4 regions of the Acidicapsa borealis genome follow, and region 1 is predicted to be linked to each of the others. Evidence: predicted binding sites of a transcription regulator. Region 1 holds the regulator's gene; each other region holds the start of a gene.

Region 1 (7,505 bases):
GGGAACTGGAGCAGTCCCCGGACTGCCCGGCACAGCGAACGGCGCAAATGGCTTCTCGCCGGATTTCGGTGCGGCTGCGCTCGGATTCATGATGTCCGCCGGAGTCACCGTCGCCCGTGCCGTGTCATACGCATTGCGCAGCGCGAAGAACGCCGGCGTTGGCACGTAATCATCATCGAAAGGCAGTGGCCTCTGTCGCGCACCATCCGCACGCTGCGTCCACGGCTGCTTGATCTGGTTCAGCCACGTGTATCGATCGGTGATGCCCCATGTCAGCACCGCTTTCACGTTCGGCTCGCGAAGCAGCAAATCGAGATAGCTCCTATAAACATCGGCCACCGCAGTATCCTGCAATTCTGGTCCTCCAGGCAGAGCATGCGTATTCACGTCCATCTCGGTGATGTAGACCTCCAATCCCATCTCCGCCGCAGAGCGAATCAGGCTCACGATTCCCGTCCCTGCTCGCGGCCCGTTCGCCTGCAGATGACTCTGAATGCCGATCGCGTGAATTGGAACTCCCCGCGCGTGCAGCCGTCTGACCAGCAACAGTACCTGCGCCCGCTTGGCCGTCTGCTCCGGAGTATCCAGCTCGATGTCGTAATCGTTGTAGGTCAGCTTTGCCCGCGGGTCGGGCTTGGCCGCTGTCGTAAACGCAAGCTCGATATATTCCGGCCCAATCAGGTTCAGCCAGGGCGACTTGCGCAGCCCGTCCGCTCGGCCATCCGGCACGTGAACCGCCTCATTCACAACATCCCAGCTATGCACGCGGCCCGCATAGCGTCCAGCCACAGTCTGAATATGCTGAGTCAACAAATCCCGCGCATTGTCGCGTGTCGCAGTCGCCTGAAACCACGACGGCAACTGCTCATGCCAGCAAAGATTGTGCCCGCGAACCAGTTGGCCATTCCGCCCGGCAAAATCGAAGAGACGATCCGCAGCTGAAAATTCGAATGTCGTAGGAGAAGGCCGCATGCTCGCCCACTTCATCGCGTTCTCAGCTACTAGAATGCCGGACTGCTCAATGACCGTCCGCGTGTATAGGTCGTCTGTCGCGGGCGACAGATCCAGCCGCTCCGGCACCACCGCGCAACCGGTCAGTAGCCCAACCGCGGAAGCATGCGCCCTCAGAGAATTCACGCCGTTCACCGCCGCCGGTCCATCTGCCTTAGCCTGCTTGTCTTTCTTAGAAAAAGCCCAGACGGGGAGCGATGAGCACACCACCGCAGCCGAGCCAGCCACAGCCGCCATCCGGACCATTTCCCGCCGGGTCCATTTTCGAGACTGCCCCATCGAATCCGCCTCCCGGACTGCTCAGGATTACTCAGGACTTACGCCGTCCAGCTTGCACCACCCGAACATCGCGCTCCACCCGGCCCGTCCAGGAAAGAAAATCCAACAGCTCCCACTTGGACTCCCACACGAACTTGAAGATTTCGCGCGCACCCAGCGTTTCCGCCTTCTTGCCGGAAAAAGTCTCGATACGCCACTTCAGGTACTCGCTCCTCCAAGGGGTCAGCCGGTTCCCACGGGTGGCATTCCAGATAAATCGCAGCGGCGCAAACATGCTTTCGTCCCTCTTCCAGAAGTATAGTGCGAAGCGAACGAGACACGTCCTGCGATGACGCCGAGACCAAAGGTCACAATTTCTCCAAATTCAAGACGAGGATTGCGCAACGTCGCACGCTGATTGCAACGTGTGCCACGCGGATTGCGCAAGGTGACAGGAGGATTGCGCGTATCCGACCAGATATTGCGCGGAAGTTCCGGCGTCAACAATGGCCATATCTTTCTTCGCGCATCTACAGCTTGTCGAAGAGGCTTCCAGATCCAAGCGCCGAAATCACGCTGATCAAGGCCTTTTGCTGCGACTGCGTCAGCGAGAGTTGCGTCGAAATGGCAGGAAGATCTGCCTGCATCAAGTTCGTCTGAACCGTCGTCAGTTGCAGCGATTCCGCTTTCGCCGCGCCGGAAGCAGCATTCAGCCGAGAAATCGAGTTATCGATCGCCACCCGCTGCTGCCCGATGTAGTTAAGGGCAGTGTTCAGCGCCGCCGTGTCCCCTACACCACTGCCCTGTGTGCCACTGGCATAGTCGGCAATCAGACTGTTCAAGGCTGCAAGCACGTTCGAGGAAGGTGCCGTAAATACCTGATTCCCTGGCACATTCAACTCGACTGTCTGGCCGTTCGGAGCCGTCAGCGTATTCACGTTGCTGTCGCCGTTATAGGTCACTGTGGCCGGTGTCGTAGTGTTATCAATGGTGAACGGCGGCGCCGCCGTCTGGCTGCCGCCGAAGATGTATTGCCCCTGATAGTTGGTGTTGGCCAGCGACAGAACTTCGTCCCGCAGTCCCGCAATCTCGCTCGATATCGACTTCAAATCACTGGAGCTAAGCGTCCCGTTGTTGGCCTGCGTAGCCAGCGCGATGGCCTGATTCAACTGGTCCACGACGCTTCCCAACGCGGAATCCGTAACTTGCAGATGTCCCTGCGTCAGGCTCGTTGTCTGAGTAAACGAGTCGTCACGCTGGATCTGATTCAAAAGCTGCACATTCTGAGCCGCCGCCACAGGATCCTGCCCGATAGACGTTACCCGGACGCCGCTCGACAATTCCTCGGTCAACTGCTGCTGAGTCACCTGCGTCCGATCCAAGGGACCAGCCAGATTCACCACAAAAAACGGGTCCACGCGCATAGAATTTCCTCTTCCGGCGAAGATTAGGGCTTCGTCGCAGTCATGCCACTGAGGTTTCGACGCCTAGGTTCAGAGCCGATGCGTAAATGCTGTTGAGGATCGTAAACACCTGAGAAGCAGCCTGATACGAGCGCTGAAACTCCTGTAGATTGCTCGCTTCCTCATTCAGGCTAACCGCCGATAGCGAGTCGCGCTGCGTCTGCAACTGGCTGACTGAGGCCGTCAGAGCCGTGTTCTGAATGGTCGTCTCAGAGACAGTAGCGCCTAGTGTGCTGACTAGGTTGGAGTAAAAGTCGGAGGGCGTCTGACCGTTAATGATCGCCTGGGTGGCAAGGCTCGCAGCAGTAACAGAGTTTGTATTGTCACCCGTTCCCTGCCCTAGCGCAGCCGCGGAAATCTTGTTTGGATCGTTCATAACCACTTGCATACTTAACGCGCTGCCCGCAACCTGTGTGGGAGCACTGAAAATATCTCCGGCATTGCCGTTATCTCCAACCAGATCCGTCCCAGCGTTGTTGGTGGTCTGCGCCGGCTCCATGTTCCAGACAGCATCCAAAAGCTCGACCCGTGAAATGCACTGACCGCGATGTAGAACCAGATGCTCCAGCAGGGCAAACTCCTTGTTCGTGAGTGAAACCAGCTCTCCCGCCCGTCGAACGGTGTGGTCCAGCCGGTCAAGTTCGAGATCTGCAACACGCAGCATCAATTTCGCCTCTCTCTTGCGGCGTAATAAGGCGCGGCACCTCGCCCGCAACTCATGCAGGCTGAAGGGTTTGATCATCAGGTCGTCGGCGCCTAGATCCAGGCAACGGATGCGGGTGTTGACCTCCTGTCTTCCGGTCAGGATCAGCACCGGCGACTGCGCGTCGACTGAGCGCATTTCGGCTAATGCTTGTTCGCCGTCCTTCACTGGAAGATTCAGGTCCAGGATGGTCAGGTCAGGCAGCTCAGCCCGAAATACCTCCACAGCTTCGGCACCATCCATGGCGCAGCGCACGCGGTGCCCCTCCGCTTCCAGTCCACGTGTGAGAAACATGGCCAGCGCCCGATCGTCTTCCGCGATTAGTAGCCTCATAGCTCTCTTCCCTCGGTAGGTGCCTCATGTACTTAAAGCTTGCTGAAACGGCGAATCCGGGTGTCGTGAATCAACGTTCCCGCTTAAAGCGTTCCAACTCAAGACAAATGTGAAGAGAAGAAAGAGGATCTTCCGAGATTGGGATTCCCTTACAAAATTTCCCAAAAGAGATGGAGAGTGCCCTCTTCGCTAGTCAGGGCCATTGGAGGGGCAAACAATTTAGCCAACTCACTATTGTGCGGGGAGGAGAACGGAGAGCGAAAATAATTCTGGCAATTTCGCTTTTCATTCGCTAGAATGCGCGCATGGCTGTCACTCGAAGACAAAAAGAGGTTCTCGACTTCCTGGAGTCGTTCGTTAACCGCAACGGCTATTCACCCTCCTTTGAAGAGATTGCGCGAGGACTGGAATTGAAGTCCCTTGCGACCGTTCACAAGCACATCACCAATCTCGAAAAGAAGGGTCTGCTCGACCGCGTCCACAACCGCAGCCGGTCGATCGACGTGGTGCCGGTCGGCACACGTACACGCACCAGCGAGCGCCTTCCCATGATGGGCCGGATCGCTGCCGGTCTGCCAGTCGAGGCCGCCGAAAACGTGGAAAGCATCTCCCTGCATGACGTTGTCGGCAACAAAGACGTCTTTGCACTGGAAGTGCGTGGGGATTCGATGCGGGATGAGCACATCATCAGTGGAGACTACGTGCTGGTTGAGCGTACCAGGACGGCTCGCCAGGGGGAGATCGTAGTGGCGTTGGTTCGCGGATCAGAAACCACTCTGAAACGCTTTTACCTGGAGGGTGGCCAAGTGCGGCTGCAGCCGGCCAATCTGGAAATGGATCCTATCTTCGTCCCCGCAGCGCAGGTAGCCATCCAGGGCCGCGTGCTAGGCGTATTGCGCCGATACCGCTAGCGGTATCGCCTGATGCAAGACAAAAAGCGGCCCGGCAGGAGTGCCGGACCGCTTTGATTTTTAATGTCGGCGGCGCCCGTCAGTTGACAGCAGCAGGAGACAGCGCCAATACACGATTGATCTTCTCTTCGATCACTTCGCGAGGCACATAGCCCACGATCTGGTCAGCCACTTTACCACCCTTGAAGATCAAGAGAGCCGGGATTCCGCGGATTCCGTACCGGGAAGGTGTAGCGCCATTTTGATCGACGTTGACTTTTGCAACTTTAATCTTGCCCGCGTAGGACGCAGCAATATCGTCGACGATCGGGGCAATGGCCTTACAGGGACCGCACCATACTGCCCAGAAATCGACCAATACGGGCTGCTCCGACTGGAGCACGTCCTGATCGAAGGTTGCATCACTTACTTCAAATACTCCGGTTCCTGCCATGTGTCTCCTCGCGATTCCGACGTTTTGAGATACCTTCTACGCCAGTCTAACCGCACTTGCCACTCCATAAGATGCAAAACCTGGAAGGAAGTCGCAAAGTAGGAAACGCAAGTCGTCTTCCCGTCGCCGAAAGGGAAGAATTCAACGAAATTGCACAGACATGAAAAAGCGCCCGGATCCCATAAAGGAATCTCGGGCGCTAGAGCAGCCCTCCCCCAGAACTGCCCACACGGTGAATCTAGGTTTTCGTCCAGGGAAATGCAAGAAATCTTAGGTAATGCAAAAAGTAATCCCCAAAGAGTCGGCCTTAGCTCCGAGTTTGGCCGTGAAGTTTGCACCAAAGTTTGAAACTTGATGTGTAAGGCGCAGTTAAGTGCTTGTGCAATTGAATGTTTACCGTTCCTGAACTGCTGCAGCGCCCTCTGTCGCAAAAGGGACCACGAGGACCTCCGCTGTCTCCCGTCCAGCTAACGAGGAATGAACTGCCGAAGTTGCCTCATCTGCCGCGGCCTCTGACGCAAGTACCAACAAGACCGACGGACCAGCTCCGCTCAGGGCCACTCCAAGAATTCCGTGATTGCCTGCCAAGGGTAGAAGGAGGGGAAGGAGCGGGCAAATCTCGGCGCGATACGGCTGATGAATCCGGTCAGCCATCGCCGGTCGCAAGAGGTCCCCCCGGCCATGGGCGAAGGCCAGGCCGAGCAGCGATGCAGCCTGGATATTTGCCACGGCGTCCGCTCGGGAATATTCCTTAGGAAGCACTGCGCGGGCTTTGCTGGTTGCCAGAGGATTGGCTGGAATCACGACCATCGCTCGCCAATCGGCAGGAGCATCGACGCGCGCAACATGAATCTGGTCGCCCTCGATCGCTGCAACCACCATCCCACCCAACCAGCAGGCCGCCGCATTGTCTGGATGCCCTTCGAGCTTGCAAGCTTCAGCGAGAATGCGCTCGTTTGACCAATCAAGTTCACCGAAGTGGTTCGCCATCGCCACAGCCGCCAGAATCCCGGCCGCAGAAGAACCACAACCCATTCCAAGAGGGATCTGGTTCACCATGCGGACCGTCAACGGCGAAACAGCACGGCCTTCGCGCTTAAGAATGGAGCTATATGTCTGGAGAATCAGGTTGTCTTCAAGCCTTGAACATAGCTCCGAATTTCTTCCCGAAGCGAGGATCGAGAACTCTGAGGCAACTTCCGCCTCGATTTCGAGATAGAAACCCATGGCGACAGCAGCGGTGTCGAAAGCTGCTCCCAGGTTGGCAGAAGTAGCAGGCAGGCGAAGTCGAAAGGCGTTCACAGCTAGACCCACCTGCTTTGTATTTCCGCCAGAGCCCTCAGCACCGCGTCCGGCGATGCCTCGACCTCTACGGCATTGCGGCGCAGCGCGGCAATCTCCTGCGCTTGGGCCGCAGCTTCTTGCGGCTGCAGCAGTGTGCCGCGATGGAAATCGATGGTATAGTCGGCGTCCTTGAGCGTGTGCCCTGTCAGCAACAGAACGACGGTGTCGGAAGGAGCCACATCGCCGCGCGCCACCAGCTTCTTCAACCCGGCGAGGGTCACAGCCGATGCCGGTTCGCATCCGATCCCCTCGCGGCCCAGTTCCGCCTTGGCAACAGCAATCTCCGCCTCGGTCACATCGAGACACCATCCGCCGCTCTCGTGGATAACCTTAGCCGCCTTGCGCCACGAAGCCGGGTTGCCGATACGGATCGCAGTTGCGCGCGTATTGGCCTCCACCGGCTCCAAGGATTGCCCGTCGTTCGCGGCAAAGCTCGCTGCCAGCGGATTAGCTCCGGCCGCCTGAATCACAGAGATTTTCGGAAGCCGCGAAATTAGACCCAGCGCCTTCATCTCCCGAAAACCCTTACCCAGAGCCGAACTATTAGCCAGGTTTCCACCGGGAACGAGAATGTGCTCTGGGACACTCCAGTCAAAGTATTCGGCAATCTCCAGCGCCGGAGTCTTCTGTCCCTCCAGGCGATAGGGATTGACGGAATTCAGCAGGTAGATCGGTGCCTCTTGGACGATTGTCGAGAGGACATTCACACAGCCGTCGAAATCAGTGTTGAGCTGGCAGGTAACCGCGCCATAATCCATCGCCTGAGCCAGCTTGCCCCAGGCAATCTTTCCTTGCGGAATGAGAACCAGGCATTTCATCCCGGCACGGGCAGCGTACGCGGCCATCGCCGCCGAGGTGTTCCCGGTCGACGCGCATGCAACCCACTCGTAACCACGCTCTTTAGCCACGCTCAGGGCAGCGGTCATGCCGGTGTCTTTAAAGGACCCGGTCGGATTCATACCCTGGTGCTTGGCAAAGAGCTGGTCCACGCCCAACGCCTTTGCGGCTCGCGGCAGATGATAGAGCGGCGTGTTCCCTTCCCGCAGCGT
Region 2 (7,505 bases), 490 kb from region 1:
GGAAGACGCTTTGCGACTGGAGCGTGGGAAGAGGCTTCTTCCCACCACGACCAAGACCAACGACGATTCTCGAAGTTTGTATAAACGTTGACGAGAGAACTAGTGATATCGGATGAGAGTGCAAATGGCCTTAGCCCCGAGGTAGCTTGCTTGAGCTGGCTAGAACCTCGTCCAGAGTGAAATTTTCCTTGATCAGAACCCGCAGTTGCTCGATGGCTGCGTTTAATCGGTTTGCCTGATCTCTGAGGTCATTTACAAATCCTGCCAATTTCTCTTTATCTTCAGTCTTGAATTGGATCGAAGGAAAGGCTTCTTGCCAGTCGGCGACTTCGACAAGCTCAGTTGGCCACATCCACGGTCGATCTACATCGTTTGCCCGGTGCCGTCGAAGAGATTGATAGAACTGCTCCAGATCGATGGCAAGGACACGCTCGGAAGGATGCCTGTAGAGGATCGACTGATTTCTCGGCTCCTCTTCCGGAATGGTGACCGAGTCCGCCAAGGAATAGAAGAGAGATCCTTTGAAGGTGTGAATCTGCTCAAAGAGCTCCGCCAGAGCAGGATCGAGCACTTCAAGAGTTAGAAACAGGTTGTCAGTCAATTCGAAGAAGCGCGAAGTCAATGATCCGATTGTCCGACGGTGGATAACGATTAGATTGATCGTCACCCACGATTCAGATTCATGCGCTTCGAGTTCCTCAAGGAAGCTGGTTGTGACGGCGTAGAAGCCTTTCAGAATCGACAACAGTTCGACGAACGAGTAACAAGCCCTACGCTTATCATCAAGCGCGATGTCGAGACGTTTTCCGATCAGTTTGCTCGCGACGAGTTCGACGAATTTCGAGAGGAGACCGGCACCCATCATCATTGGATTGTTATCGCTCCTGATCGCGAATATTACTGGATTGTGTCCCACGGACGCGCAGGCAGGTACTTGGCAAACCCTGGCCAATCCGAAGTCGCGACGCCCACAGGGCGTTCACGATCCCATTTGTCGAACTCGACGCGCTCATCAGGCGGCAGGTTTTCGACACAGTCCAACATACGGCCATACCACTGGCTGACGCGACCGTGATAGATATTCACCACTTTGGGATTGTCAAGATCTTTAGACATGGAAACCTCTAGGCGATTCTAATTCCAGCGGCGCATCACCAATAGATCCACGTATCCAGAATGTGTTTGCAGGGACAGACCCGAGCCGGAGCTTCGTAACGGCCTTGAAAAGTGCCGCAGAGGTGGGAGCCGATCTGACCCGTAGCACCGACAGCCAAGTTCAGCGTGAGATCGGTGGCGTGGAGTAGTCCTTGAGCACGCGTGGTTGGCCGCCGTCATCCCGCGTCATCGTGGCTTCCAGAGATGTGGACATTTTTAGACAAGAAGAAAATACGGTGCCATCGGTGAACTCGATACAGATCTCCGGGCCATCGATGGTGTCTTCGTAGATCGTGAATTTGCTTACAACTTTGCCAATGAACTCCGCACACTCGATCACTCCAATCCTCCGTCATAAGGGATGCGGCAAATGACGCATCATTTGGTCGGCAGGGGCATTCGGCCCGCCATCAAGGCAGGTCGTAAGGCCGGGGGATGGCCCAAGGGAAATTTGTTCGCAAAACGAAAAAGGATAGCGCAAGATGCTGGGAAACGGTATCGCTAGTGGTCACGAATACGAAGCGAGCCAGGCGAAGGGGTTCGGGCGATGACGCGGGGTACATGGAATCTGTCTCCTCAACCGGATTCAGGGGAAAACATTTGCGGTGCGCCCCCGCAAACAGCCCTTGAAAACCCGTGATCGGGGAGTTGGAAAACCGTCAAACCGCGCGGTTCCTGGACCTTTAGCTTTAGGGGCCTGGACATAGTCGCAGGCTCCCCGACCGCAAAGGCGTAGGGAATCTTCGTGCGCCGTATGGCGCACTTCGGTTTGAAGGGGTTTCCACACCCCAGGACGGTGCGTGCCCGTCCCAGTCAAATCATTCAGGAACGGGTCAAAAATTGCAACATTATCGCCAACGACCGAACGTTGCAATGACACCTCTGGGCGAACATAAAGAGAATATGAAAGGATGGGTTTGAGGACCGAAAACCGATGGGCAGACGGATCAGAGACGAAGTAGTTGGACATCTATTCGAAGTCGCTGAGAACTCGCCCCGCCCCGAAGCAATAGCGCTGTTGCGTGCGTTCGCCCAGAACCGTCCATCGGATTTCACCTTCCTGACATCGAGCGATCTGGCTGACCTGAAAAACTCAGCCTTTACGGGCATTGCGGAGTGGGACGCCTTCTCGGAGCACTGTCGATCCTGCGGGCTCTGCCATGCTTGATCTCAAGGTTTTAGGCGGGGCCGATATTTCCGGAATCGGCAGTCGCAAGGTCGTTCATGTCGACATGGACGCCTTCTACGCCTCTGTCGAGCAACGCGACGATCCAAGCCTTCGGGGACGTCCTGTGGTTGTGGCATGGAAAGGAAAACGCTCGGTGGTCTGTGCGGCTTCCTATGAGGCGCGGCGTTTTGGATTGAGGTCCGCGATGCCTGCGGTAAGCGCAGAGCGGTTGTGCCCTGAAGCCGTCTTTGTTCCACCCGACTTCGTGCGCTACAAGGCAGCATCGCAGGCGGTGCGGGAGATTTTCCAACGCCACACCGACGCTATAGAACCGTTGTCTCTGGATGAAGCCTATCTCGATGTCACGCAGAACAAGACAGGCATACCGACCGCCACCCTTGTTGCGAAGGCGATCCGGCAACAGATATGGGACGAATTGCAGCTCACGGCCTCGGCAGGCGCAGCTCCCAATAAATTCCTGGCGAAGATTGCCTCGGATTGGCGCAAGCCAAATGGCCAGTTTGTGATTCAGCCTCATGAGGTGCAGGGGTTCCTCCTCACGCTCCCAGTGGGTCGGATTCCTGGTGTCGGCAAAGTGACTGAGGCCCGCATGGCAAAAGCCGGAATCAAACTCGTCGGCGATATCTACGCGATGGAACTTGCAGCCTTGGAGCAAGAGTTCGGAAGTTAGACCGGGCCACCACGCAGCGACGCTCCTCCTTGGCAGATTTCTGGAAGTTGGTCGCTACGCAATGCAGTTCTTGCTGCTACGGCAATCCGCTGCCGAAGGCGTCGATGGCACTCACGACCTCCGACTGATTCGAGAGGAAGATGTAGTGGTGTCCATGGGGTATCCGTACGATTTTCGCAGACGGCCGCTGAAGTTGAAGCGTAGCTATCTCGGCTTCCTGCGACTGCGTGCGGTATGTTTCAGCGGCGCTACGCTTCGCAGGATCGCTGCCGACCGGTAGATCAGACGCACTCGGTACCGGAACGATGGCCAGGATCGGCACATTGGGTGCCTGAAAACGTTCTTCCTGTTCCAAGATCGCGGTGGAGACAAAGTCTGGCGCCTTCTGATCGCCGACTCCGCCTCTAGCCGTTTGGGTGAAGGTCTGGCGTATCTCATCCTCGGGAAATAAACCGCCCAACTGAGATGAGACAAAACAACGGAACGCCGCGAAACTCGCCATCGTGGTCGTACTCGGCCCAGCCGGTGATGCTCCGGCTTTGCCAGCTTCCTCAATGCTCCTGAAGTGGATCGTTTCGGCAAGGCTTCGCTGTAATGCGCTGGTATCGTCCAGAAGAGCGATCATCTGCTGTGTGTCGAGCGGGTCGTCATGCATACGCGCGATCTGCGTGCTGAGTTGCTTTAGATCAGGCAGGTAACCGCCCCGTTGTAGGTCGTAGACTGCATATTCATGTGCGGCATCGAGATAGACCAGACCGGCGAGTCGATCGGGAAAGCGATTCCCGATTGCGCTCAACTCTTCGCCGGCAATCGAGTGGCCCACGATGATAGGCCGGTGGATGTCGAGGGCTTTAAGTACCGCCATCACATCCTCGCTCAGTTGTTCGGGGGTATAGCCTGTCTTGGGCACCGTTGACGCGCCAAAGCCGCGTCGAGTAATCCCATAAACGTGGAAGTGATGGGCAAGTTCAGGCGCGATCGTGTCGAACACATGTGCTGTGTTTCCCAGGCCCGCCAGCAATACCAACGGCCGCCCGCTTCCGCCCCAATCCAGAACCTCGAGCTTTACGTCGTCACCTACCGATATGAAACGTTGACGATAATGCTTTTTCTCGGCCTGCAGGGTCGAGACGTTCGGAGAACAGTCATTCACCTGTACGGCTGCGTACGCAGGAGCGGCTATCGACAGTACGGTCAAAAGTATCCCGAATAACGCTGTGCTCGTCTTGCTCATCTATTTCCTTTCTGTTGGTTGTTCGCCTTAGCTATCCGGACTGCAAACGGCTCCACTTTGAGCGCACCAATGGGGCGCCCGAACGAATGGCCTGAATAAGAGTTGCATCTTCTGCGTAGATGGATATACGGAAGCCACTGTTCGGCAGTTCCGCATTTTCCAGACTTGATGGCAGAAATTCGCTCAGCTGACGCAATCAGGCCGATGCGCTCGTCGAGAACATTTCAAGCGGCCCAGAACCGTCTCAGGACGGCGAATGCGAAAAGGACCGAGATGAATGTTCGCGACGTCTCACGGTCACTCATGCTCTGAGTTTGCGAAACTGATGATGCTCTTGCCGAGTGGTAACTCGTCATTATGAATCACGGGCTGACTTTCGCCTTCGTTCTGTGTGCGGAAGTGGTCAATCAAGTACGGCACTCCCTCTCCCACAAGGAGTGTCGAAGAAGTGGTGACCTCGAAATGCAGGTGTGGCTCACGTGCGTCTCCAGAGGCACCGATACGTGCCAATACCTGACCTCTTCGAACGGAGTCTCCCGACTTCACGAGTACGCTTCCCGGCTTCAAATGCATATAGTAGGCAAACTGGCCGCCACCGAGATCGAGCACGATGGTATTGCCTGAAATGGTGTCGAACGTGATGGGAACGGCAGGATGAAATGCTTCGTTGTGCCCAGGGATGTTATTCGGCAGACCATCTCGCGCCATGAAGACACGTCCGTCCGCGACTGCCAGCACCGCTTGGCCGTAGGAGAAATAAGAGTTCACATCTCGAGGATCGCCGGCAAAAGAGACTCCGTTCTTGACCCTCTTCCAGTCGATTGCGTAACGCCTGGAGTCCACCGTTCTTCCATCCAGAACAACCATTCCGCGGCGATGGTGGTTGTCTTCATCGTTGCTGGGACCATCTGCCGCAAGCCAGCTTGCACCTTCTACGGGAGGACTGAGCACGTGCAACGTGGTGTGTTGGGTTGAAATTACCGCACCCTGAACCATCGAGTCAGCAGCAATCACACGATGAATCAGTTTGCTCGGCATAGGTGCATTACGATTGACGACCACGGATATGAACACGACGACGCTTTGGCCGGGAAGAAGAGTCAACTTCTCTTTTGAGCCGGCAGTTGTCTTGGCCCCATAGCCCTGCACCATGGCTTCGAGTTGAGTGGCATCGAAGCTCCCAATCGGCGGTGTTCCTGTACCGGCCGCATCCAGGACATCGATACGGTTCAGAGTGATGGGAGTCTGCGCGAAGTTCGTCAAGTAAAGCTCATACAGCAGATACGAGTTGATTCCGTTTGGAAACGCTGTAGGGTCAAATGGGACGCGCATCTCCAGCTGCAAAGGAAATGCAAAAGGCTTGCTTACTGCTTTCCCGCTCGGGACCTGCAGAGGCTGCAACGTGGACCCTGCTGTTGACAGGTTCGCCTGGGACATCAAAGGACAGTTGCAAAGGGAAACGGCTAGAAGCAGCAGAGAAACACGCATATATCACTCTTACGGTATCGGACCGAAGAAGTTCCCGACCGGGGCGCATCCGGGGTTGAGAGAGCAAAGATCTTATTTAGAACACCGGTTCTCACGGTAAATCTTTGTGTGCCAAGACGCTCCGTTGAGGCTGACACCGTCGGCTTCTGTTAGCTCACCGCCATCGTCGTGAAATCTCCAGGACCATGGGGCGTTCACCGCCACGAATCATGCGCTTATCTCTTGGCCAGTTTAGCGTATCCGGGAACCTCACCAAGTGATGTCCAGACTGGCAGGCCTCGCTCTTGCGCGAGTCGCACGTCCTCATCAGCTCCCTTCGAAGCCCCTGGGTAGCCGAAGCACAGCATCGCAACGCTTGATCAGCCGATTTGCGATTGGGGAGAGAATTTGGTCATAGATGGCGTCTCCTGGCAGTTTCGGGCCTGCTTCCCTTAGCAGCGGTAGGGCATCCGCGCAACCCACTTCGCCGGTGTCGTTCGTTGTCTTGTGTTTGGCCTCCAATCCAAAGCGTCTGGGCGCTTGCCTTTCGGTCGCAGCTCAAGTCGTTCGAGACTTCGCACTTCGAGCGCGACTCGATCAAATTGTAAACTCGTCATCATGACGATCCCCCGGTTTGCACAGCGTTTGGTCGCAACGGCGCTTTTTGTTTTAGTAACGCTGTTCTCAGGTTGTTCCGCAGTTTCGGCTCAGCAAGTCCAGCCTCCCTCAGCTCAGCCTGACGGCGACTATCAGATATGGGACAAGGTGCTGATTCCCATGCGGGACGGTGGTGTTGTCTCGGCGGTCGTGGTGAAGAAAAAAGGGACAGCCGATCGGCTACCTGCGCTGCTGACGGTCGATATTTACACCGATCCGCCTGCACAACTTGCCAGAGCGAAAGATGCAGCGGACCGCGGCTACGTTGGCGTCATAGCCGATACGCGTGGCAAACGCCTGAGCCCGGACCCTATCGTGCCCTACGAACACGAGGCCTCGGATGGGTACGACGTCATTGATTGGATCGCGAAGCAGCCCTGGAGCGACGGTCAGGTCGGGATGCGAGGAGGAAGCTACCAAGGATTCACCGCCTGGGCGGCAGCAAAGAGGTTACACCCGGCGTTGAAAACCATTGCCGTTTCGGCTGCAGCCATCCCCGGAGACGGTCTTCCGATGGCGAACAACATCTTTCTGAATGCCAACTACAGCTGGGCATTCTACGTTACGGACAACAAGCTGCTGGACGATAAGACCAACAGCGACTCCGCCCGCTGGCAGCGTATGCAGGAGACGTGGTTCGCCAGCGGTGAACCATATCGCAAGATCGACCAGATCGACGGGCAGCCAAATCCCTTGCTGCAGCGCTGGCTTCAGCATCCTGCGTACGACAAGTTCTGGCAGGACATGGTGCCCTACAAACAGGATTTCGCGCAGATCAACATTCCGGTTCTTACCATCACCGGCTATTACGACGACGCACAACAGTCGGCGCTGGACTTCGTACGAGAGCACGCTCAATACAATCCGCGGGCGGAGGATTATGTCGTCATCGGACCCTATGACCACCTCGGGAGTCACCGCACCGAAAAGGCGAAGGTTTTACGCGGCTACAAAATCGATCCCGCAGCGCAGTTCAGCACGCCAGAGCTTGAATATGAATGGATGGATTACGTTATGCGCGGCGGCCCAAAACCTACGCTGCTCAAAGACAAAATCAACTTCGAGGTGATGGGCGCGAACGAGTGGCATCACGCTTCATCTCTGGCCCAAATGACACAGCAGCAAATTCCTTT
Region 3 (7,505 bases), 200 kb from region 1:
AAGGCGGCTGACTGCTTCGATGGGTACCAGAACGAGTCCGTTATCGCAGAAGATGGCGGAGCGGATGGCCTGCTCCTCAACCACGTAGAAACGGAAGGGGATTCTTGCGGGGTCATCGACAGGAAGGTCGCGCTGATACTGGGGGACTAGCTTCATCCCAAGGCGCCGGATATGCTCCTGCTGCGCGGGGTTGATGGTGACGTCATACCAGCCGCACCATCCGCCGTGATCTTCTGCGGGGAACACTCCTGGACCGATTGCAAAGCCGCGGTTGCCATCGACCTTGCTTTCGGGAGGGAATGTCGTCACTTGCCCGGCGGGGTTGCTTTTGGGAAGTTTGAGTCTGGCGAATGTTGCCTTGGTTGCTGCGATTGTGCCTGAGCCGTCTGGCTTGCCTTCTACGGTCGTCCAGGTGCTGGTGCCGACTTCGCTGAGAGCCTGCAGGCCTCTGCCGAAGCGGATTTCGGTGGCGGGAAGGATGCGGAACGAGTATCCTCCGGCTCGGAAGACCGGTTCCGAGCCTGGGGCGATCACCCGGTCGATGATGGCCTCGATCTTGATGGGTTTGTCGACATTTGGCGGAGGTGTGCAAACCGCGAGAGGAGGCGCGGTGAGTGCGATGAGGAATAGAAGCTGGAAGCGCGCGGCGATGGCTGATTTGCTCATAGGTATCCACGAAATGAAACATCCGGACTATGCCGGGGAATAGATCTCTACGCAGTTGACTCCATGCCGTTCACAAAACGGACTCTGTGGTTGGCAGCTAGAAGGTGGTTGGGCCTTTGACTTGCAGCGCCTGCTCTTTTCCGCCCATGGTCATGCGGCAGCGCCACTCGTTGAATTGTGTGCGCCAGCAAGCGCCCTGGCCTACGTCGCCACCGAAGGACTTGCTGCAGTTTTTGCCCTTGTTGTAAGGGTTTTCTGGAGTGCAGGTGTAGCTGGTGGAGGAACCACGCAGGGGGTAGACCTTGGCTGCGGGATCGATGTTATCCCAGTAGTTATCGACGCCGGGGTTGTAGGACTTGGGATTGCCTATCTGGACGACCACGTCGGTGGCCAGCATGAAGACCGGGCTCGAACCGCCGGCGTTGCTGTTGGATTCGAAGTCGCACTGGGCCATGACGGTGGCCTCGGCCATGCTGGGCACGTGTGTCACCTTCGCGCAGACTCGCGGGTTGCGGGCTTGAAATTGCTGGTTGAAGGTTGGCGGCGCGGGGGAGATGTCCGCGACTGATGCGCCGGAGGCCTCGACCGAATCGGATTTGCAGCCGGAGATCGCGGTGGTGACAGCGAGAAGCAATAGACAACTGGCAGCTGCGGGGAACTTCATGTTGAAATCTCCTGGCGGTTTTTGACGCCAAGAGTACCATGCCGTGTCAATCCCGTGTAAGCGGCTGCCCTTCCATCAGGAGGGCAGGGACAGAGCCACGGCAACGCGCAGTTGTCGTTGGGAGAAGAGATCAGTGCTATGCTGCTGAAACTTATTCGATGCCGAGGATTTTCACTATCACTCGCTTGCTGCGCTGGCCGTCGAATTCTGCGTAGAAGATGCGTTGCCAGGTGCCTAAGTCCAGCTTGCCATTGGTGATGGGCAGGGTGGTTTCATGGTGGAGTAAAAGCGCTTTCAAGTGGGCGTCGGCGTTGTCTTCTCCGGTCTGGTGGTGCTTGTAATTGGGGCGGTCGGGGGCTAGTTCTTCGAGCCACTTGCCGATGTCTTCGATGAGGCCGCTTTCGTGGTCGTTGACGTAGATGGCTGCTGTGATGTGCATGGGGGAGACGAAGCAGAGGCCGTCGCGGATGCCGCTGCGACGGACGATGGCTTCTACCTGGTCCGTGATGTGGACCATCTCTTTGCGTTTGCGGGTGTTGAAGGTGAGGTATTCGGTGTGGGCTTTCATGTCATGACCAGGGTACAGGGTGTAGGGGATAGGGAATAGCTTACAGAGAACAGCTTACAGCTTAAAGTTTTTTGGGGGAAGGATGGCCGGTGTTCAGGCTATTTCTGCTTTGGCTAGTTTGAGGTCGGACAGGAGGGCCGCTCGCATTTCTATACCTCGTTGTGGGTCGGGGGCGCGGAGGATGGCTGAGGGGTGGAGGGTGGCTATTACTTTTTCTGCCCAGGGGCTGGAGACGATTTTGCCCCGCTCGCGTGTGAGGGAAAATTTTGCGCCGAGCAGGGACTTCGATGCGGATGCGCCGAGACAGAGGACCAGGCTGGGCTGGACGGCGTCGAGTTCGGCGAGGAGCCAGGGGCGGCAGGCGTTGATTTCACCGAGGCGTGGGTTTTCGTGGAGCCGGCGCTTGCCGACCTCTTTGAACTTGAAGTGCTTGACTGCGTTGGTGACGTAGGTTTGGGCGCGGTCGATGCCGGCTTCGGCGAGCAGCTCGTCGAGGAGGCGGCCGGCAGGGCCGACGAAAGGGTGGCCTTGACGGTCCTCTTCGTCGCCGGGCTGCTCGCCGACCATGAGTAGTTTGGCGTGCGCGGGGCCTTCGCCGAAGATGGCCTGCGTGGCGCAAGCGTAGAGTTCGCAGCCTTTGCAGCCGGGGATGGCGTCACGCAGGACGGGCAGGGTGTGCTGCCTGGGCACCCAGGATTCGGCGCTTAGTTGAGAGCGTTGATCGACCATGGTTTGGACTCGATGTTCGGCATGCTGGAGGAGATCGGGCATGCTTTGGAGTTCGGGCAGGTTTTTCCAGTAGCGCACGGGCATTTCAGAGCGCATGGCCCGGAGGTTGGTGCGGGCGGGGTTGTAGATGGAGCCGTAGTAGGTGCGCCAGAGGTCTTCGAGCTCATCTGCCTGCGGGGCCAATTCTTTCGGGACGCCGGGGCCGAATTCTACTTTCCTGGTTGCCGGGTCCCAGAGCATGGATGCGTCGGGGGTCAGGATGGACCAGCGCATGACGGAGAATCGCTCCGCGAAGAAGGATGACGCGAGAGGGAGGATCCGGTGGTCGGGCTCGTACCAGGCGACGAACTGTTCTCCGCCGGGTGTGACGACCTGGCGGAAGCGAACGAAGGCGTGCATCTTGTGCAGGTCCCGTTTGACCTGATGCTCGAGACGCCGGAGGTCGGCTACATCGTCGTCGACGGCTATGTGCATCAGATCTCGATTGCTTTGGAGGCGCCACAGGAGGCTGTAGAGGATGTTCCAGCGGTCGGGGCTCCGATGGCAGGCGGCGATGGCGGCGCGCCGGAAAAATTCCGCGGGCACATGCGGGGTGGGGAAGGCTACGGGGACGTTGGTGGACTGTAGCTTCTGGGCCGCGAAGAGAGATGGTGCGCCGGGGGTGTGGGTGCCGGAATCGATGAAGTCAACCTGGTGGGGATGAATGCCTGCTTTCAGAAGCGGTCGGGCTGCTTCTCGCCAGGCGGCCAGTGTGGGCTCGATGTAGATGGGGTGTGCGAGGCCAGCGGTGGGGTTCATAGCTGTCCGGTGAGAGCGGATTGCGGGGTGAAGAGGTCCAGCTGAAGGGGGTGCGCGGCGGTGATTTTGCTGGACCGGGCGGGGAGCGGCAATTTTTTGGGGGGAAGGTGATCGTGCGCCATGAGGTAGTGGGCCGCGGTGCTGGTGCGGACGTGGAGCTTGCGCAGGTCGTCGAGGATGAGCTTGTGGTAGCGGCGGATTGTCAGGATGCGCTCTACGTTCTTGTGGCCGATGCCGGGAACGCGCAGGAGGGCTTCGCGGGAGGCTTTGTTTACATCGACGGGGAAGAACTCGGGGTGGGCCTGGGCCCAGGTGAGCTTGGGATCCTGGTCGAGGCGAAGGTTCGGGGTCTGGTCAGTGGTTAGCTCGGCGGCCTGGAACTTGTAGAAGCGCATGAGCCAGTCGGCCTGGTAGAGGCGGTGCTCGCGGACGAGGGGCGGGGCTGACTGCGGGAGGCGGCCGTCTCCGAGCGGATAGGGGGAGAAGCCGGAGTAGTAGATTCGGCGCAGCTTGTAGCTGCCGTAGAGGTGGGTGGCGGTGGTGAGGATGTCGCGGTCGGAGGTAGCGGTGGCTCCGATGACCATCTGGGTACTTTGGCCGGCGGGGGCGAATTTGGGGGTGGAGCGAATGCGGCGGCGGTCGTGGTCGAGCTCGTCTTTGCGTTCGCGGATCTGGCCCATGGTTCCTTCGATGACTTCGACTTTCTTGTCGGGGGCGAGCTGGACGAGGTCGCTCTGGGTGGGGAGCTCGATGTTGGCGCTGAGGCGGTCGGCGTAGGTACCCGCGCGTTCGGTGAGAGCTTGTGAGGCGCCGGGGATGGCTTTGAGGTGGATGTAGCCGCCGAAGAAGTGGTCTTCACGCAGGGAACGGGCGATATCGATCATTTGCTCCATGGTGTAGTCGGGCGACTGGACAATGCCGGAGCTCAGGAAGAGGCCTTCGATGTAGTTGCGGCGGTAGAAATCGAGGGTGAGCTGGACGACCTCGGCGGGGGTGAAGCGGGCACGGGGGATGTCGCTGGAGACGCGGTTGACGCAGAAGGCACAGTCGTAAGTGCAGTAGTTGGTGAGGAGGATCTTGAGCAGGGAGACGCAGCGGCCGTCGGGGGTGTAGCTGTGGCAGATGCCGGTGCCGTCGGAGTGGCCGATGCCTTTGCCGTTGCCGGCGCGCCTGGAGCCGCTCGATGCGCAGGAGGCATCGTATTTGGCTGCGTCGGCGAGGATGGATAGCTTCTGCTGGGTGGTCATCATGGGAAATGATCCGTCTACCAGCTTTTAGTGTAGCGAATAAAAGGCGAATTCATGAGCGAAATTGCGCACGGAAAGCCAGCCTTTGACGCGATCAAATGCGCGGCTTGAAAGCTACGTGATCTGCAAAAGCTGGCGGTAGGCGGATTTCTTTCTCGCTAGATGGTGCGGTAGGCAAGGCCGGCGAAGGCGTCGCCGTTCATCATGCCACCTGCCCACTTCGCGTCCCAGGGGGCGGTGGGTTTTTTGGCGATGGCTTCCTGTTCGGTGAGGCCGGAGGATTTGAGGGCGGCTACTTTCTCGCGGACTCCGCTGAGCATGTCGTGGAGGGCTTGCAGGTCGGCTTTGGTGCCGAGCGGGCCGTGGCCGGGGATGATTTTTGTGTCGGCGGTGGCGAGGGCGAGAGCCTTCTCGTTGGCGCGGATCATGCCGCCGATACTGCCGCCTGAACTCTCGTCGATGAAGGGGTAGAAACCGTTGAAGAAGGTGTCGCCGCAGTGGAGGACGTTGGCTTTCTGGAAGTGGATGTAGATGTCGGTGTCGGTGTGGGCGGGGTCGAAGTGGACGAGGTCGAGGGCGTCGCCGTTCTGGGAGATGGTCTTGGTGGAGTCGAAGGTGATGGTGGGGATGGCACCGGCGGGGTTTGGCGGGAAGTTGAGGTTGAAGGCTTTGATGAACTGCGGGGTGGAGAGGCGTTCGCGGGTCTTGGTGTGGGCGGTAATGGTGTAGCCGGCGGAGTGGAGGTTTTCGTTGCCGTCGGTGTGGTCGTAGTGCCAGTGGGTGTTGATGAGGGTCTTGGGTGCGCCGGGGCCGGCGGCTTTGGCAGCGGCGAGGATGGCGGGGACGGCTGTGGCGAAGCTGGAGTCGATGAGCAGGTGGCCGTCGGGGCCGGTCTGGAGTGCGATGTTGCCGCCTGCGCCCTGGAGAAGGAAGACGTTGTCGTAGAGTTTGGTGGTTTTGATCGGGGTCTTCAGGGCGGCTTCGCGCGCCTGGAGGACGCGGTCGGGGAGCTGAGCTTTCAGGAAGCGGCTTGCGGAGAGCGTGGCTGCTGTGGCCATGGCGGTGGTGCGGAGGAAGTGGCGGCGGGTGAGATTTTGCGGGGTGGGCATTTTGGCTCCGGGGCTGGACTTGGTGAAGGTAACAGCAGATTCTCTTCAGGGGTGACGGAAAGAGAAGCAACTGCAACAGCAGATTCCCTGCGGGAATGGCAAACCCAAAAAGCAAGGGCAAAGGCAAGTACGGCGCTAGGTGAGGCCGGGGATGTTCAGGCCGCCTAATGCGCCTTTCAGCTGGCCTTTGAGGGCTTCTTCGGCTTTGCGGCCTGCGTCGTTGACGGCGGCGACTACGAGGTCCTCCAGCATTTCGAGGTCGGCGGCGTTGCTGGTGAGGCTGGAGGCTGCGGCGGGGTCGATGCGAATTTTGAGGAGCTGCTTTTTGCCGTTCATGGTGGCGGTGACGGCGCCGCCGCCGCTGGATCCTTCGAGGATGGTGTTGGCTAGCTTGCGCTGGACTTCTTCCTGCATCTGGCTGGCTTGCGAGAGCATTTCCTGCATTTTTAGCGGGTTAAACATGGTCGCTCCTTGACAGTGAACAGAGAACAGCCGACAGAGAACAATTTTAGGTGCGGAGGTCTACTACGGCTACGATTTCGGCGTTGAAGAGGGATTGGGCTTGCAGAACTAATGGGTTGCTGCGGGCTTCGGCTTCGATGCTGCCTTGCGGGGCGCGGACTTTGGCTGGGCCGCCTGAGGCCTGGCCTTCGCCGGGGACGATGAGGAAGCGGGTGGGTGCTCCGGCTTGCTGGAGGCCGGCGCGGATGAGCTTTTCGGCGGCGGCGTTGAAGGTGATGCGGATCATGGTAGGCTTGGCGGCGACTTCGATGCGGACACTGGAGCCTTCGATGAGCCATTTGCCGTCTTCGAGGATGACGGCTGCTGTACCGTGGCCGCCCTGCGAGAGGGATTCGGCTACTGCGGTGCGGGCGGCTTCTACGAGTTCGTTGGACGCAGCGGCGGGGGGCTGGGGAGGAACGATTTGGGGGCCCGGGCTGTGTTGTGCAATCGGCTCTTCGGCGAGCGCAAGAGAGCCCATGGTCATGGGTTCGGACAGATGAGCCGATTCGACGTTATGAAATGCAGGTTCCGGAGTGTTGTGTTGCAGAGTGCCCGGGGCTGAAGCCGCTTCTCTGTCTGAGCCGACATTCAGGGGGCTGAAGCCCCCTGCTCCCTCCGGGATGGCCGCTGTCGCGCCCATGGGTGTTGAAGGAGCGGCGGCTGGTGCTTTGGCAGGGGCTGAAGCCCTGGTGATCTCAGGGGGATTTTCGGCACGGCTAAAGTTGTGCCCTGTTACAGAGGTTTCGGCCTGGTTGAGCTTTGGTGCTGGTGAAGCTGAGATTGAAGCTGGTGAAGCCGAAATTGACGCTGGCGTGGGCGAACTCGAAGCTTCCGTGGTGCGTTGAGTGCTGGCGCCGAAGGGGGACAATGATGCGATGGGTGAGGCCGGGGCTGCGGGTTGTTGCACGTGCTGTTGCGCTGGTGTGGGTGCTGACTGGCGCGGAGCAGAGGCGGGCGGCGCGGAGGGGCGCTGGCCTGTTGGGGGCGCTGGGAGGGACGGGCGCTTTGAGCTGCTTTGGAGGGAGAGGCCGCTCAGGATTTCTTCGACTGGCAGGAGGCGCTGGGCCTGGATGAGTTTGAGCATGCCCAGTTCGAGGTGGAAGCGCTGTTCCTGGCGGTAGTTGAGCTCGTCGAAGGTGCGGAGGGCGATCTGGAGGTTGCGGGTGAGTTCGTCTTCGGTGAAGAGCTGGGCGGTGCGCCAGGCGCGGCTGCGCTCGTCC
Region 4 (7,505 bases), 1.7 Mb from region 1:
GCCACGTGCATCCGGATGGGCTCAGTCACTGCTGGTGGCAGATGCGGGCCCAGTAGCTCCTGCGCCAGTTCTTCATGCTTCGTATCCTTGCCCTGCTCGGCGATATCCTCGCCTTCCGAGTGCAGGAGGTGTCCAACATCGTGCAGCAGCGCCGCAACCACCAGTTCAGCGGGCTGTCCACTCGCACAGGCAAAGTGGGCCGCCTGCAGGCAATGTTCCAGCACAGTGACGGGCTCGCCAAAGTAAGTCTCGCCGCCGTTGCTTGCCAGTAACTCAATCAGCTCTTCTGGAGTATCAATTCGCGCAGTGGCAATCATGGAGAAATCCTACACCCGAGCCTTCGCATTGCGGAGACGGACCTGAGCTTCGCGCCTCTGCGCAATCGCCAGTACAAGCGCCACCACCGCCGTCAGCAGGCAGATCGCCGCTAGCACCAGGAAAGCGTTCCGCCATCCATATTGCACGGTGACCCGAGCCATCGTATCGCCAGACAGCACACCTGCCAAATAGCCCACACCATCAATGATGCCCGCAGCAGTAGCAGAACCCTTTTCGCCGCCAAAGTCCATCGACATGGCACCGGCAAGGTATGAGTAAGGTCCCAGCAGCAGAAAGCCCACCAGGGCCACCAGTCCGACCGGAATCCACGGATTGACCGAAGAAGTAGCATGCCCCGGCACCTGTGCGAGCAGGAAAAGACAAGCCGTTCCTGAAGCCAGCCCTCCAAATAGCACGAGGCTGCGCCCGTTCAACCCCAGACGATCACTGAGAAACCCAGCCAGCAGAACAGAAATGCCACCAAACAGTGGAAAAAGAGCGCTGCGACTCGCCCCCTGAGCATTACTCAAACCCACGTAGTCGACGAAGTACGTCGGAGTCCAAAGATTGAACGTCTCACGCAAGAGTGTCGTACCAAGCGACAGCAGACAAACCATCCAGAAGAAGCGGCTGGCCAAAAGTGGCTTGAGAATCGACCCCAATCCGCTCTTTTCTTCGGCCGATTTTGCCTTGGGCTTCTCATCCGCGTAGACATTCAGCGGATTGGTTAGCGGAGCCGGAAGTCCGCGCTCCTGTGGCGTTTCCCGCAGCAACACGAGGTTTGCAAGAAACAGCACAAACAGCAATCCCGCACCGGTAAAGAAGATCCCACGCCATCCCATGCCCGCATCGAGCAGCACGGACATAATCTCTCGTGAAGCCGCATCGCCAAAGAGATAGCTCAGGCTTAGAACAGCCATCACCGTGCCGTAAATCGAGTAAGAAAACCACCGCGAAGAAACCTTGACCAGCCCAACCCACCCCGACGACTGGAATGCCCGATTGCCGATCCAGGCGAGCGTGAAAATGGGAAATCCGCCGCCCATGGCGAACAGCAGGGTGAAGAGAATCGCACCGCCCATACCGGCAAGAAAGTTGTTTCTCCCGCCAAACAAGTCCGCAAATGAGCCTGAGACAAACTTGCCGATAGCGTATGCCAGCACGCCGGCCGAAGCAATCGAACCGAGATGTACCTTGGCTACTGCCGCTGGGATCCCGTGCTGCGCAAGATCAGCAGTCAGCAGCGGCATCACAACCGAATAATCGGACCGGCAGAAGTAGTAGCCAGCGTAGCCAAGCATGAGCAGTGACACGGTCAGCGCATGCCAGCGCGTGAAGGCGGGCTGTGTCTGTGGCTCTTGGGCCGGGCTATCGTCCTGATTGGATGTCATTTGCGCCTGTATTTCGGAAGATTTGAAGCGACTGTGCGAGGCTTTCCACTAGCGTAACAGTATGCCCAGACCTCATCGGCTTACCCATGCCACTGGGAGGGAAATCCCGGCCTCCGTAGGCCCCAAAAGGGCGGCTCTCCTGGAGAATTAACAGAGAATTCTTGACTTACGGTCCGAAGTGTCGGATAAAGGGAGAAATTTCCCTTCGTGGAAATGTTCCGGTTTGCGTCCTCAGTGGACTGGTTTCGCGGATTCGGCCTCCTGGCTTTCTGCAAAGGGTACTCAGGCTCCCGTAGCGTACTTTCTGGTTTTTCTTCTTGCTGTGGTCGGTTTCCCTCTCTCCGTGCTGGGTTCCTGCCCAGCGGTGTCTCTTCTTCTCGAAGAGGCCAAACATGCGGGCTTTCCCGCGGAGGTTATACGTGGTTTCTCGTTGTAGATTTGCAGCTTCCGTACTCCTTTTCCTTCTTACGCTAACTCCTGTCTTTGCGTTAACCCCCGCCGTGCATCATCCGCTCGACTCCATGACCCCCGACGAGTATATGAAGACGTACAACGTCCTGCAGGCCGCCGGCAAACTGAGCGATAAAACCATTTTCACCAGCATTCTTTTGCGCGAGCCTCCCAAGGCCGAAGTGATGGCCTGGAAGCCGGGCATGCCCATCGTGCGCAAGGTCGACATCGTTCTGCTCACCGAAGGCAAATCCTTTGAAGCGACAGTAGACGTCTCTGCCGGCAAGATCGATTCCTATAAGGAGTTGACCAAGGACCAGGCTCCCGTCACGGAAGCCGAAATGCACGGCTATGACGACATCCTGAAGAAAGACCCGCGTGTTCTCGAAGCGTTGAAGAAGCGCAACATCACCGACCTCCGTCTCGTGACCTGCTACGTCACGCCGGCTGGTCACGTCGATCTGCCCGAGCAGACAGTTGGTCGCCGGATTGGCTGGGGCGGCTGCACCTACGCTGCAAACGCAAAGTTCGGCTGGGACCGTGAAATCCCCGGCATCTTCTTCGTCGTCGATATGAACGAGAAGAAGATCACGCGCCTCTCCGACTACGGAGTAGTTCCCATGCCGCCCACCACCAGCATCTATGACGCCGATGGCGGTCCCGCTCTCCCCGGCACCAAGCCCTTCCTGATCGCGCAGCCAGACGGCCCCAGCTTCACCATCAAGGACGGCGAAGTGAACTGGCAGAACTGGAAGTTCCGCTTCCGCCTCGATCCGCGCGTCGGCCCAGTGGTCAATCTCGTCACCTACAACGACGGAACCAGGGACCGCTCCGTTCTTTACGAGGGCGAACTGTCGGAAATGTACGTCCCCTACCAGGACCCGGAAGAAACCTGGAACTCGCATGTCTTCCTCGATGCCGGGGAATACTTCATCAACACCGGCTCGGGCGGCATCATCAAGCCTCTGTTGGCCGGGGTCGATTGCCCCGCATATGCGACCTTCTTCAGCGGCACCTTCTTCCACGAGAACGGCACGCCGTACATCCGGCCGCAGCTGGCCTGCTTGTTTGAGCGCGTGACCGGCGACCCGGTTTGGCGCCACTGGGATGAGGACACCTACGCCATCTCTGGCCGTCCCACACGAGAGCTCGTCCTTCGCACCGTAGCCACAGTAGGCAATTACGATTACCTTTTTGACTGGCGCTTTGAGCAGGATGCTTCGATCACGGTTGGCGTGGGCGCAACCGGCATTCTCGAAGTAAAGGCCGTCAAAGACCTTCGCGCCGACGGCGAAGTCTCCCCTGCCATGAAGGTGAAGGATGCCAAGGGCGACACCTACGAGTTCGGCCAACTGGTCGCTCCCGGTATCTCGGCTGTCGATCACGATCACTACTTCAGCTACCGGCTCGATCTCGACGTGGACGGCACCAACAACAGCCTGATGGTCGACAAGATGGTGCCCTACAAGCTGCCTGATTCTTCCCCAGGCCGCAAATGGATATGGGCGATGAAGCCGGAGATGCCGAAGACCGAGGGCGAAGCCAAGCTCGATGTCTCGATCGAGCACCCGGCCATGTGGATGTTCACCAACGAAGGTGTAAAGAACTCGCTTGGCCAGACCACGAGCTTCGAGATCATGCCAGGCGAGACCGGAATCAGCCTGCTGCCCTCAAGCGAATGGCCGCAGAAGCGTGCCGGCTGGTCCGAGCACAATCTATGGGTCACGCCCTATGATCCCAACCAGCGTTACGTCTCTGGCACCTATCTCATGGGTAGCACCGGCGAAGATACCCTGCCCAATTGGGTGAAGCAAAACCGCAGCATCATGAACACGGATATTGTTGCCTGGTACACAGTGGGATTCCACCACGTACCGCGTCCGGAAGACTGGCCGCAGATGCCCATTATGTGGCATACCTTCTCACTGCGTCCGTTCCAGTTCCTGCCCAAGAACCCGGCCATGGATCTGCCGATGGTTCCGTAGTTGGTTCCGTAGTTGAATCCGCAGTAACCCGCTACACAAGACGCAACAATCATTCATTCAGACCAAATCAGAAAGTTTGACTCCGGCGCTCACCGAGGGCCGGAGTCTCATACACAGGAAGCTCAAGAGACGAATTACAGCCCGCAGAGCTGGCGGTGCTGCTTTAAGTTCTCAGGGGTCCGGGACTTCTTTACCCCGGACTTCCAACGAATCGATTCCATCTTTGTGAGGTCCATGCATGTCCTACCTTCCTTCCTTCATGTACGCCCTTTTTTCGCCTCGAATTCGAATGAACCTCGGCGCTGTCTGTAGCCTGTTCTGTCTGGTTCTCCTCGCACCACAGGTCAACGCGCAGTCGACCTTCGGCGCCATCGTGGGCACAGTCCAGGATGCCAGTGGTGCGGTCATTCCCGGCGCCACGATTACCGTCGTCAACACCGGCACCAGTGCGAAACGCGAACTCACTAGCGATGGCAGCGGTAGCTTTACCTTCAGCAATATCGATGTGGGCAACTACAGCCTGACCATTACCGCTGCGGGCTTTGAGAAATACAGCCTGCCGGAGATCGCCATCACCGCGCGCGAGTCGCGTCGCATCGACGCAAAGATGCAGTTAGGCGCAGAAAACCAGACCGTGACCGTCGAAGGACAGGCCCAGAACGTCATCACCACGGAAGTCTCGAACCTCGCAGAAACCAAGCTCGGTGAAGAACTCGTAAGCCTGCCGGTCGCCATCTACTCTCGTTCCACCGGTTCCACCAGCCCTATTTCTACGCTGACGACGGAAGCCGGAGTGCAGACCGACGACAACGGCAATCTCACGATCATGGGTACGACTCCAGCTCTCATGAGCGTGACGCTGGATGGCATCAGCAGCGTCAACGTAGAGAGCTCCGGCCCCAACAACGAAATGTTTCCGTCCTTCAACTCGATTGAAGAAATTCGGGTCAGCGAGTCCAATAACAACGCCGAATTCTCCGGCGTCGCAGACATCACAACCGTTTCAAAAGCAGGTACAGGCAAGTATCACGGCGGCGTCTTCGAGAATCACCAAAACACGATCTTCAACGCGGGCGATCCCTTTACCGGTTCCAAGCCAAAGATCATCATGAACGACTTTGGCGGTACACTCGGCGGCCCAATCTCAATTCCACATCTCTACAACGGTCGGGACAAGACCTTCTTTTTCGCCAGCTTCGAAGGCCTCCGCCTCCCTCGCGAAACTCCTATCGTCGCAACCGTCCCTACCGACGCCATGCGCGGCGACGGCACCGGCTTCGCGGATGTGAGCGGCTACCTCGCCAATGAAGGCGTCGGCGCGATCTATCAGCCAGACGGCATCACCCCTGTTGACCCTTCGCACGTGCCGGTCAGTGCGATCTCCGCCAACATGCTTACCTACCTCTTTCCCAAGCAGAACTATGGGGATGCGAATACCTACGATTTCAATTACCGCACCAACTTCCCCGCGCCGATCTCGGCAAACCAGGGCGACGTTCGTCTCGACGAGACCATCACCGCCAAGCAGTCCGTCTTCGCAAGGTTCTCCTATAAGAATCGCCAGGTGGTCGTGACCCCTGAAACCGACTGCGGTGTCAGCTTCTGCCAGACAGGCGGCGGACTGCTTCAGGGCGCCTATAACGTCCCTGAGATCGACGAAGGCCTCACCTTCGCTCATAACTACGTCATCACCCCACACCTTCTCAACGAGTTCCGCGGCGGCTACAACGCGCTCCATACTTCGACCAACCAGAACTTCAGCACCACAGCGTTGCTGACGCAATTGGGTATTCTGGGCGTAACGCTCCAACCGGATACTGCCTGGGCCGAAGCCCCGCAGGTCGCTATCAACGGATTCATCGGCACGGGCGGAGGCAACCCAACAAAACAGCGCAGTCAGATCATTCAACTCCTGGACAATGTGAGCTGGACCAAGGGGCACCACTCGCTCAAGTTTGGTGGCGACTTCAAGCGCCTTGCCGACTATGACACCAACGTCTTCGGCAACTACACCAGCGGCATCTTTGCCTTCGACGGATCCTCCCAGGTGGGTACGAATATCGGCGACCCCTACACTTCTTTCCTGCTCGGCTATCCCGATTACACCGAGACCGCTACCGTCACCAAACCGGAAATGGATGGCCTCGGCTACTCCTACGCAGTCTTCGCCCAGGACGACTGGAAGATAACCCCCAACCTCACTCTTAACCTTGGTCTGCGCTACGAACTCCATCCGCCCCTCAAGGAAGTCAACTACAACACCGCTTTCTTCCTTCCGGACTACACCGGCACGGTCAATGGACAATCCGTGACAGGCGCGGTCGTCGTTCCCAACAGCCAGTCGATCGGCTACGTCGACCCGAACCTCGCTGCAGCCATCAGCCCGACCCCTTTCCTGACCGCAAGCCAGGCCAAGCTACCCGAAACCCTGCGCTATACCGACAAGAATGACTGGGGCCCGCGTATCGGCTTCGCCTGGCGGCCGTACGGCAACGACAAGACCGTCGTCCGCGGCGGCTGGGGCCGCTTCATTGAAACTCCACTCGGTTTCTCGCTCGTCTCCGGCTGGGCAGTCCATGCCAGCTATGTCGGCGTCTACAGCCAGGGTTTCAACGACGACGGCGTAACCCCGCAGCTTTCCTTTGCCAATCCCTATCCGGCCGCAGCACCTGGAAGCACGACCGGTACGGCAGGCTTCTACTACGCCTTCCCGATTCACTACAAAGACCCCTCGGTTCAGCAGTGGAACCTGACGGTCGAGCAGGATCTTGGGCACGGCATCGGAATGCGCCTCTCCTACACCGGCAGCCACGGAAAGAATCTCGAGACCATGGTTGACCTGAACCAGGTACCCGCCAATACGGAGGGTTACTACAACACTTCGAGCGCCGCCCCTGTCGATCCCACGACGCACTCGTGCATCACAGACGACGGATCGCTCGTCGCCGATCACCGCCCCTACCCATGCTGGAGTGTCATTCAGAGCGTTGAAAATCTCGCTGAGAGCAATTACAACAGCGGAACAGTCGATATTTCCAAGCACAGTGGCAAAGGGCTCACCTTTGACGCCAGCTACATGTTCACCCGCGACCTTTCCGATGCCGCAGGCGCCACGCCAAGCTCATTCGTCGCAGCCGGCGGAAACTTCCTCACCGACCGCTTCCATCCCGGCCTCGACTATGGCAACGTGGCTTACGACCGCCGTCATCGCTTTCTCGCCACCTACCTGTACGACCTGCCCTTCGGCCGCGGCCAGCGATGGTTGAACCACAACGGTGTACTGAATGCAGTGATCGGCGACTGGCACCTGGGTGGCGTGACCATCTTCCAGACCGGACCGTTCCTGACGCCCTACCAGGCC

What was found. Region 1 encodes LexA, which represses DNA repair genes until DNA is damaged. Its sites were predicted from a motif close to CANTTCGCTTTTTATTCGC; they were not measured.
Region 2: dinB (DNA polymerase IV) is a predicted target of LexA. The motif match lies at 2,042-2,060, and genes of this name have one in related genera.
Region 3: AC5S27_RS13870 (putative DNA modification/repair radical SAM protein) is a predicted target of LexA. The motif match lies at 4,708-4,726, and genes of this name have one in related genera.
Region 4: AC5S27_RS20000 (copper amine oxidase) is a predicted target of LexA. The motif match lies at 1,852-1,870, and genes of this name have one in related genera.

The regions. Positions count from the first base shown of each region.
Region 1 covers NZ_JCACNY010000001.1:3,175,665-3,183,169, forward strand. Annotated here, with positions in the region: gene AC5S27_RS13065 (endo-1,4-beta-xylanase) at 1-1,248, opposite strand, end outside; gene AC5S27_RS13070 (hypothetical protein) at 1,322-1,564, opposite strand; gene flgL (flagellar hook-associated protein FlgL) at 1,800-2,693, opposite strand; gene AC5S27_RS13080 (response regulator transcription factor) at 2,734-3,768, opposite strand; gene lexA (transcriptional repressor LexA) at 4,074-4,679, shown strand; gene trxA (thioredoxin) at 4,759-5,112, opposite strand; gene thrB (homoserine kinase) at 5,506-6,414, opposite strand; gene thrC (threonine synthase) at 6,417-7,505, opposite strand, start outside.
Region 2 covers NZ_JCACNY010000001.1:2,686,602-2,694,106, forward strand. Annotated here, with positions in the region: gene AC5S27_RS11100 (hypothetical protein) at 131-868, opposite strand; gene AC5S27_RS11105 (hypothetical protein) at 898-1,116, opposite strand; gene AC5S27_RS11110 (hypothetical protein) at 1,277-1,495, opposite strand; gene dinB (DNA polymerase IV) at 2,316-3,014, shown strand; gene AC5S27_RS11120 (alpha/beta fold hydrolase) at 3,091-4,248, opposite strand; gene AC5S27_RS11125 (M23 family metallopeptidase) at 4,546-5,580, opposite strand; gene AC5S27_RS11130 (CocE/NonD family hydrolase) at 6,334-7,505, shown strand, end outside.
Region 3 covers NZ_JCACNY010000001.1:3,372,382-3,379,886, reverse strand. Annotated here, with positions in the region: gene AC5S27_RS13890 (M48 family metalloprotease) at 1-666, opposite strand, end outside; gene AC5S27_RS13885 (hypothetical protein) at 764-1,330, opposite strand; gene AC5S27_RS13880 (secondary thiamine-phosphate synthase enzyme YjbQ) at 1,482-1,898, opposite strand; gene AC5S27_RS13875 (UdgX family uracil-DNA binding protein) at 1,992-3,425, opposite strand; gene AC5S27_RS13870 (putative DNA modification/repair radical SAM protein) at 3,422-4,675, opposite strand; gene AC5S27_RS13865 (MBL fold metallo-hydrolase) at 4,831-5,781, opposite strand; gene AC5S27_RS13860 (YbaB/EbfC family nucleoid-associated protein) at 5,917-6,243, opposite strand; gene dnaX (DNA polymerase III subunit gamma/tau) at 6,290-7,505, opposite strand, start outside.
Region 4 covers NZ_JCACNY010000001.1:4,908,216-4,915,720, reverse strand. Annotated here, with positions in the region: gene AC5S27_RS20010 (HD domain-containing protein) at 1-317, opposite strand, end outside; gene AC5S27_RS20005 (MFS transporter) at 327-1,709, opposite strand; gene AC5S27_RS20000 (copper amine oxidase) at 2,129-4,144, shown strand; gene AC5S27_RS19995 (TonB-dependent receptor) at 4,383-7,505, shown strand, end outside.